3 regions of the Clostridium sp. ETTB3 genome follow, and region 3 is predicted to be linked to each of the others. Evidence: predicted binding sites of a transcription regulator. Region 3 holds the regulator's gene; each other region holds the start of a gene.
What was found. The regulator Rex, encoded in region 3, represses fermentation and respiration genes when NADH is low (regulators of the CRP and FNR family bind a similar motif). The targets are predictions, from matches to a motif close to ATTGTTAANNNNTTAACAAT.

Region 1 (3,283 bases), 880 kb from region 3:
AATTCTAAAGAAGCTCCACCACCTGTAGAAATGTGAGTCATCTTATCTCCAAATCCTAAGATATTAACAGCAGCAGCTGAGTCTCCTCCACCGATAACTGTTGTAGCATCTGCATCTGCCATAGCTTTAGCAACAGCAATTGTTCCTTTGTTGAAGTTTTCGAATTCGAATACTCCCATTGGTCCGTTCCAGATAACTGTCTTAGCATCTTTTATTGCTTCAGCATATAAAGCTTCTGTCTTAGGTCCGATATCTAATCCCATATATCCAGCTGGAATATTTTGATCTTCAGTAACCTTAGCTTCAACATCCTTGAATCCATCAGCAATTCTGTGATCTACTGGTAATAAGAATTTAACACCTTTAGCTTCAGCTTTAGCTATCATTTCCTTAGCGTAATCCATTCTATCATCTTCACATAAAGAAGTTCCGATTTCATATCCTTGAGCTTTTAAGAATGTATAAGCCATTCCTCCACCAATGATAATTGTATCAACTTTTTCTAATAAGTTGTTGATAACAGCTATTTTATCAGAAACCTTAGATCCACCTAATATAGCAACGAAAGGTCTAACTGGGTTATTTACAGCTTCTCCTAAGAACTTTAATTCTTTTTGAATTAAGTATCCGCATACAGCTGTATCAACGTAGTTAGTTACTCCTACAGTTGATGAGTGAGCTCTGTGAGCTGTTCCAAATGCATCGTTAACATAAATGTCACATAAAGAAGCTAATTCCTTAGATAATTCTTCTCCGTTCTTAGTTTCTTCTTTTCTGCATCTAGTGTTTTCTAATAATACAACATCTCCGTCTTTCATATCAGCAACAGCTTTTCTAGCGTTTTCTCCAACAACTTCTTCGTCTCTAGCGAAAACAACTTCTTTACCTAACATTTCGCTTAATCTTACAGCAACTGGTGCTAAGCTCTTAGATGCATCTTTTCCTAAGTGTGAGCAAAGTATAACTTTAGCTCCATTTTCAATTAAGTATTTGATTGTTGGAAGAGCTCCTACTAATCTATTTTCATCAGTTATAACTCCATCTTTTAATGGTACGTTAAAGTCACATCTTACTAAAACTCTTTTACCTTTAACTTGAACATCTTCAATTGTCTTTTTATTAAAGCTCATTCTTTTCACCTCATAAATTTTTATAGTTTTATCTATAATTTTAAAATAGGCCCGGTCTTATAAGTATGCCTTAGAGACCGGACCCTGTTTAGGATCTTATAAGAGTGCTTTTATAAGCATCTAAATCCATATATAATTATCTATTAAAATTAAGCTAATTCAGCGAAGTATTTAATAGTTCTAACCATTTGGCTAGTGTATGAGTTTTCGTTGTCATACCATGAAACAACTTGAACTTGGTATAATCCTTCTCCGATTTCAGATACCATAGTTTGAGTTGCATCAAATAATGAACCGTACTTGATTCCGATGATGTCTGAAGAAACTAATTCTTCTTCAGTGTAACCGAATGATTCGTTAGAAGCAGCTTTCATAGCAGCGTTGATTCCTTCTACAGTTACATTTTCACCCTTAACTACAGCAACTAAGATTGTGCTTGATCCAGTTGGAACTGGTACTCTTTGTGCAGAACCGATTAATTTTCCGTTTAATTCTGGGATAACTAATCCGATAGCTTTAGCAGCTCCAGTTGAGTTAGGAACTATGTTAACAGCTCCAGCTCTAGCTCTTCTTAAATCACCTTTTCTTTGAGGACCGTCTAAGATCATTTGGTCTCCAGTGTAAGCGTGGATTGTAGACATTATACCAGATTGGATTGTAGCATAGTCATTTAATGCTTTAGCCATTGGAGCTAAGCAGTTTGTAGTACAAGATGCAGCTGAAATTATGTTATCTTCAGCAGTTAAGATATCTTGGTTTACGTTGAATACAACTGTTGGAAGGTCGTTTCCAGCTGGAGCTGATATAACAACTTTCTTAGCACCTGCTTCAATGTGAGCTTGAGACTTAGCTTTTGATACGTAGAATCCAGTACATTCTAATACTACGTCAACATCTAATTCACCCCATGGTAATTTAGAAGCATCAGCTTCAGCATATATTCTGATTTCTTTTCCATCTACAGTGATTGAGTTTTCACCAGCAGTAACTGTATCACCTAAAGCGTATCTTCCTTGTGCTGAATCATATTTTAATAAGTGAGCTAACATTTTTGGGCTTGTTAAATCGTTGATAGCAACTACTTCGTACCCTTCAGCTCCAAACATTTGTCTAAATGCAAGACGTCCTATACGTCCAAAACCATTAATTGCAACTCTTACCATTACAATTACCTCCTAAAAATAGATATTATATATTTAAAATTAAATTTTAAATCATGATTAAAAATTTCTCAAAGTTTTAATTAATTACTATTTTTGAAAATCTATTTATGAGATTCTATTAATTTAGCAATTTTTCTCCCTGCAGCTTCATCTGTTACTAAAACAGCCTTTTCATTGTTCATTTCAGTAGCAATAATTGCTTCAACTTTATTTTCTCCTGCGGCTACAGCAATATGTGTGTTAATTTTCTTTGAGTCATTGAAATTTATTCCAATTGGTGTGTTTTCTGAAACTACTTGTGAATTTTTATTAAAATAACATCCATAAGCTTCACCAACTGCTCCAATACTTTTAAGTTTACTTATATATTCCTCTGATAATCCACGCTTTTTAGCCATGTGAATTGCATTTCCTATTCCATAAATTAAAATATCTGCATTATGAATATTATCAATAACTTCTTTTATTTGTTTTTCTTTAAGAAGTCCTTCTAAAACATTCAGACTAACATTTTCTGGAATATGAAGTAATTTATAAGTACCATCAAGCTTGTTTGCTAATGATGCAGCTAAATAATTAGCTTGACTTTCAACTTTTCTTCCCATTCCGCCTCTAGCTGGAATAACAAGAATATCTGAAACATTATTTATCTTAGGGAAAGCTTCCACAACTTCCTTAATTGTACTTCCTCCAGTTATGGCTATTATATCATGATCCTTAATGATATTTTTTACATAGTTAGCTGCTGCTTTACCTAGTTCCTTAATTGTTTCTGGATTTTCATTAACATTTCCTGGAACTATTACAACATCTTTTACACCTAAAAATGATTTAATACATTTCTCAATGTCATTTAATCCCTTAATTTGATAAATAAATTCTTTTAATCCCTCTAAGACATTTTGTCCATCTTTTGTAACTGTCATACCAGGGGTATTTATTTCTATTAAGTTTTGTGATTTTAATAAATCAATTTCATTTCTAACTACT
Region 2 (3,283 bases), 270 kb from region 3:
TATTAATATATAAGTTAATGGATTATTTAGGGCATTGAAATTAAAATGGAATAAGATATGATATAAGTATAAGTAAATGATAAAAAGTATACAAGTGATAAGGAGTATATAAGCATGATGAAGAATAAAAAGACAAAAATAACATTTCATAGTGGAGTATTAACAATTGGTGGAACAATAATTGAAATAGAATATGAAGATAGTCATATTTTCTTTGATTTTGGAAGTGAATTTAATCCATCAGCAAGTGTGCAACCCTCAGATTTACAAGGGTTATTAGATAATAATTTAGTACCGTATTTAGATAATATTTTTGATACTAAAATACCATTAAAAGGGTATAAGTCAAAAGAAAATAAATTTAAATATACTGCAGTTTTTCTATCACATATACATTTAGATCATTCTAAAATAGTAAATTATTTAAGACCAGAAATACCACTATATACATTAGAGGGAACAAAATCATTAATAAATACGTTAAATATTAATGATAATTTCATTTTTCCTTTATATCAAAAGCAAGGTTCTAATACAAGAGAAGTTACTGGAGTTAAAGAAAATGAAATTGTTACAGTTGGTAAGATAAAAGTAAAGGTTATGCCAGTTGATCATGATGCTTATGGAGCTTGTGGATTATTAATAGAAACTCCAGAAATGAAAATAGCTTATTCTGGAGATTTAAGACTTCATGGATATAGAGAAAAGGATACATTGAATTTTTGCAAAGAAAGTAAAAATTGTGATGTATTATTAATTGAAGGGGTAAGTGTTTCATTTAAAGAATATGATGATGAGTTAGAAGAAGTAGAAACAATTAATGAAAATGAACTTATTGAAAAGATTAATAATATAGTAAAAAGTAATATAGAAAAGCAAATAACATTTAATTATTATATTTCAAATATTGAGAGGATTTTAAATATAATAAAAACTAATCCAAGAACAGTAGTATTAAGTGCTTATAACTCATATGTAATAAAAGAGGCAATCGGAGTTGAAACGTATTATTATCAATTAGATGACAAAGATTATGGATTAAATAAAAATTTAAAAATAGATTTTGAAGAGTTGTTAAATGATGAAAATAAGTATTTTTGGCAATTAGATGAATTGGCGTTAAAGTATATTAATAAATTAAAAAAAGGTGGAGTTTATATACATACAGATGCAACTCCATTAGGTGATTTTGATCCTAATTTTAAGCCGTTTGTAAAGAATTTTGAAGATAATGATATAAAGTTTAATATTGTTAAATGTACTGGACATGCAAGACCACTGGATTTAATAAAAATAATTAATTTAATTTCTCCAAAATTATTAGTTCCAATTCATTCTTATCGCCCAGAAAAGCTTTATAATGAAAATGGAGATATACTTTTACCTAAAAAGGGACAAATAATATAAAATAAAGATAATATTTATTTTACATTGAGAATATATTTAAACAAAGTATTTATGAGAGGTTGAGTATGATATTTAATATTATATTATTTATACTACTTTTATTATTAATTTTAGGGTTATTAGTATATATATTGGAGATAATTCCTTAATAAAATAATATAATTTATTAAATAGGTTAATACGGCAGTGCAAATTTTTCAATTGATAGTTTGTATTTATAAAAAAATATAAAAGTAATAAAACTTAAGCTTAGGATAGTTACTAAATTTAGTATACATCCTAAGCTTAAGTTTTGTTTTAAGTGAAACAGTATTTTGAAATTTATAAATTATATATTTAAAATTTAGTTTAATTTAAAATTAAAATAATTATATTTTTAATTATAGATATTAAGGTTTTAATATTAGAATGTGAAACTATAATATAGTAAATTTTGTTTAAGGCTAAAAATTTTATGTATAACAATATAATGATTTATAAATAATTATATTGCTATTTTATTAATAAAACTGTTATAATATTAAATAAATTATATAAAAATATATAAAAAAATACATAAGGTATAAAATTCTTGTAGACAAACATAGAAAAAAAAGAGTATAAATATATTATAAAGAAAATTTGGAGGGAGATAAAATGGTACTAATTGGAATTTTTGTGGTGATAGTAGGATTTGCATTAAAATTAGATAGTATTGCTGTAATAATAATATCAGCACTTACTACAGGTTTTGCAGCACATATGGATATTACTGAAATATTATCAATACTTGGTAAAACATTTGTTAATCAAAGATTAATAACTATTTTTATATTAACTTTACCTATAATAGGTATATCAGAAAGATATGGATTAAAAGAGAAAGCAGTTGAATTAATTAAAAATATAAAAAATCTTTCAACAGGAAAGCTTTTAACACTTTATTGTTTAATAAGACAAATTGCTGGAGCTATGTCATTAAGAATAAGTGGACATCCTCAATTTGTTAGACCTTTAATAAATCCAATGGCTCAAGGTGCAGCTATAAGTAAATATGGTGAAATAGATAAAAAATATGAAGATAAGATTAAAGCAGCAGCAGCATCTATGGATAACTATGGTAATTTTTATGGTCAAAATCTTTTCTTAGCAAGTAGTGGAGTTTTATTAATTTCTAATACATTAAGTGATTTAGGATATGCAACAACAGGATTAGAGATAGCAAAAGCATCAGTTCCTGTAGCAGTAATTGCATTTATATTAGTAATTATTCAAAATATTATCCTTGATAAGCAATTAGAAAGAACATTTGGAAAAAGAAATAAATAGTTACAAAGGAGAAAAGACATATGGATTTTAAAGCAATTTCTAATATATTATTAGAAATATTCTACATAATAATTGGAATTATGATGTTAAATACAGCTTTATTAACATTAAAAGATAAAAATCATAAGGCTAAAATAGGAACGACTTTATTTTGGGCATTATTAGGATTTATATTTATATTTGGCCCATATATACCATCAGTTATTGTTGGTGGAATATTAGTTGTCATTGCAGTGCTTACTTTAACTAAGCAAGTAAAAACAGGAAATATTAAGACTTTAAATGAAAAGTTTGGAGAAGAGCAAGCTAAAAAGTTAGGATTAAAGATATTTATACCATCATTAGTTATAGCTTTAGTAGCCTTAGGAATTGCACAATTTACACCAATTTCAGGAACTGCAGCAATAGGGGTTGCATCTATTGTAGCAATGATAGTAACATTTATTATTACAAAAGCTAAGCCAGTAGCTCTTGTTGAAGAATCTGATAGAATGATTCAATCAGTAGGACCGGTAGGAATATTACCACAATTATTAGCAGCACTTGGAGCTGTATTTACAGCAGCTGG
Region 3 (3,283 bases):
AAATTATTTAGAAGCACTTAAGGAAAGTGAAATAATAGTATTTGATAAAACTGGTACCTTAACTAAAGGTGTATTTAAGGTTACAAGCATTAACGCAAAAAATATTAGTAAAGATGAATTATTAGAAATAACAGCATTAGGTGAAGCAAATTCTAACCATCCAATTGCAGTATCTATTGCAGAAGCATATGGAAAGAAAATTAATAAAAATGAAATTGAAAGTTATAAAGAAGTTGCTGGTCATGGTGTTGAAGCAATAATAAGGGGGAAAAATGTCTTATTAGGAAATTCAAAATTAATGATTAAAAATAATATTTTTTATGATAAAGTAAATACAATTGGGACTATAGTTCATATTGCAATTAATTCAGAATATAAAGGAAATATAATAATTTCAGATGAAATAAAGGAAAATGTAAAAGAAGCAATAGTAGAATTAAAAAATGCAGGAATTAAAAAGACTGTAATGCTTACTGGAGATAGTAAGGAAGTTGCTGAAAAAGTTGCAAATGATATTGGAATTGATGAAGTATACTCTGAATTATTACCAAGTGATAAGGTAAATAAATTAGAAGAAGTTTTAAATAAAAAAGTAGGAAATGGTAAAGTATTATTTGTTGGTGATGGAATTAATGATGCTCCAGTTTTAGCTAGAGCAGATATTGGAATTGCCATGGGAGGAGTAGGATCTGATGCGGCAATTGAAGCAGCTGATGTAGTATTAATGAAAGATAAAATAGAATCTATTTCAGATGCTATAAGAATATCAAGAAAAACAAATAAGATATTATGGCAAAATATAATTTTCTCATTATTTATAAAGGTTGTTGTTATGATATTAGTTGTAGCAGGATTAACAAATATGTGGGCTGCTGTATTTGCAGATGTTGGAGTAACTTTATTAGCAGTATTAAATTCAATGAGGATAATTCGATGAATATTGACAAATTATAATAAGATAATTATAATTAAATAAGTCCAGAAAAATTTTAGGCAAAAGGGAATGGTGTACAAGATCATTTTAGCTCTTGTTGCAAAGTAGAAAGGTTTTAAGCTTGACTACGAATATTTATGAGACTTATGTATAACGCATCTGCTACGTTATACATAAGTCTCTGTTTTTAGGAAAAATAATAAGATATATTAAAATTGTTAATACTATATTTATTAATATAGTATTAATTAAATTTAAAAATAGAAAAAAATGAAATTTTATAATGTAAATAAAATTTTTTACAAATTATTAAATTAATAGATTAAAAGTGAAAAGTATGTTATTATATTATCAAAGTTTAGTAAAAGGAAAATTATTGAATAGATTAAGGAGATTCATATACTATGGAAAAAAAGAAAAATGTCTCTATGGCAGTAATTAAAAGATTACCAAAATACCATAGATATTTGAAAGAGCTGATGAGAAATGATGTAGATAGAATTTCATCAAAAGAATTAGGTGAAAAAATAGGATTTACAGCATCTCAAATTAGACAAGATTTAAATAATTTTGGGGATTTTGGGCAACAAGGTTATGGCTATAATGTAAAGGAATTGTATAAACAAATTAGCTTAATTTTAGGGTTGGATAAAGAATATACTGGAGTAATAATAGGTGCTGGTAACCTAGGGCAAGCAATTGCTAATTATAGCAGATTTTCAGAATTAGGATTATCTATTGATGGAATATTTGATGCAAATCCAAAACTTATTGGAATGAGAATAAGGGATGTAGAAATAAAGGATATTGATACATTAGGTAATTATTTAGAAAATAATAATATTAATATTGGAATTATTTGTGTTCCAAGAATTAATGCACAAAAGGTTTGTGACCTTTTAGTTAAGGGTGGAATAAAAGGAGTATGGAACTTTGCACCAGTAGATTTAGTAGTACCAGACGATGTTAAGGTTGAAAATGTTCATTTATCTGAAAGTTTATTGACATTAGTATATTTAATGAAATAAGAATAAATTTAAAAAAATAACAAATTAAAAAAAAGTTTTGAAAAAACTTAATTTTAATTTGTTATTTTTTTATCTACAAAAGTATAAAATTTTTCATAGCTTAAAGTTATCAATATTAATGTATATGAAAATTTAAAACTATAAGATTGATAACATTTAAAAGTTTATATAAATTAATAAATGTTTTATTAATTTTATAATTGAAATTATAAAATTAAGATAGTTAAACCAAACATTAACAAGAAATAAATTGAAAAAATGTAATATTTATACCGAATAGTAAAATATTAATTGCAAATGGTAAAATTAGATATTATAATTAAAAGTAGGTTATGATTATTCAGAATCTTCTAACCAAAGATGAGGAAAAAGAATGTTTTTTTGAATTGATTTGTTAATAATATAACAAAGAAAAGGGTGTTTATGTGAAAAAATGGGTATAAAGGGGAAGAAGAATTTATGGAAATCAAAAATGTTATTTTAGAACAAGAATTAAAAAATTTAATTCTTGAAAAGGAAGGTAAATTAGCTATTGTAACAATAAATAGACCTAAAGCATTAAATGCTTTAAATTCAGAAACTTTAAAGGAACTAGATTCAGCAATTACTAATATTGAAAATGATAATAATATTTATTGTGTAATAATTAAAGGTGCAGGAGAAAAATCTTTTGTTGCTGGAGCTGATATAGCAGAAATGAAGGATTTAGATGCAAAAGGTGGAGAAGAATTTGGGGTTTTAGGTAATAAAGTTTTTAGAAAAATTGAAAGTTTAAATAAGCCTGTTATAGCTGCGATATCTGGATTTGCCTTAGGTGGAGGTTGTGAATTAGCAATGGCTTGCGATATTAGAATTGCTTCAGAAAAAGCTAAGTTTGCTCAACCAGAAGCTGGACTTGGAATTACACCAGGGTTTGGTGGAACCCAAAGATTACCTAGAATAGTTGGCTTAGGAAAAGCTAAAGAAATGATTTACACATGTGCAATGATTAAGGCTGATGAAGCATTAAGAATTGGATTAGTTAATAAGGTTGTTCCATTAGAAAATTTAATGGATGAAGCAAAGAAAATGGCAGATGTTATTTGTGCAAATGCTCCAATAGCAGTAAGACAATGCAAAGATGCAATAAATAGAGGAATGCAAGTTGATATAGATAAAGCAATTGAAATTGAAGCAAATGATTTTGGACAATGCTTTGATTCAGAAGACCAATTAGAAGGAATGACTGCATTTTTAGAAAGAAGAGAAAAGAACTTTAAAAACAAGTAAATTAAATTAAATTTAAATATATAGATGTGTATTGCAGAAAATTTTGTATTTC

Region 1: a site for Rex is predicted at 1,147-1,166, ahead of ACUN06_RS11225 (phosphoglycerate kinase). Genes of this name have one in related genera too.
Region 2: a site for Rex is predicted at 1,896-1,915, ahead of ACUN06_RS03200 (DUF969 domain-containing protein). Genes of this name have one in related genera too.

Annotation. Positions count from the first base shown of each region.
Region 1 is NZ_CP199832.1:2,319,716-2,322,998, forward strand. Features, by position in the region: gene ACUN06_RS11225 (phosphoglycerate kinase) at 1-1,130, opposite strand, end outside; gene gap (type I glyceraldehyde-3-phosphate dehydrogenase) at 1,280-2,293, opposite strand; gene ACUN06_RS11235 (sugar-binding transcriptional regulator) at 2,395-3,283, opposite strand, start outside.
Region 2 is NZ_CP199832.1:647,809-651,091, forward strand. Features, by position in the region: gene ACUN06_RS03195 (MBL fold metallo-hydrolase) at 115-1,407, shown strand; gene ACUN06_RS03200 (DUF969 domain-containing protein) at 2,044-2,715, shown strand; gene ACUN06_RS03205 (DUF979 domain-containing protein) at 2,736-3,283, shown strand, end outside.
Region 3 is NZ_CP199832.1:376,707-379,989, forward strand. Features, by position in the region: gene ACUN06_RS01805 (heavy metal translocating P-type ATPase) at 1-937, shown strand, start outside; gene ACUN06_RS01810 (redox-sensing transcriptional repressor Rex) at 1,339-1,962, shown strand; gene ACUN06_RS01815 (short-chain-enoyl-CoA hydratase) at 2,422-3,231, shown strand.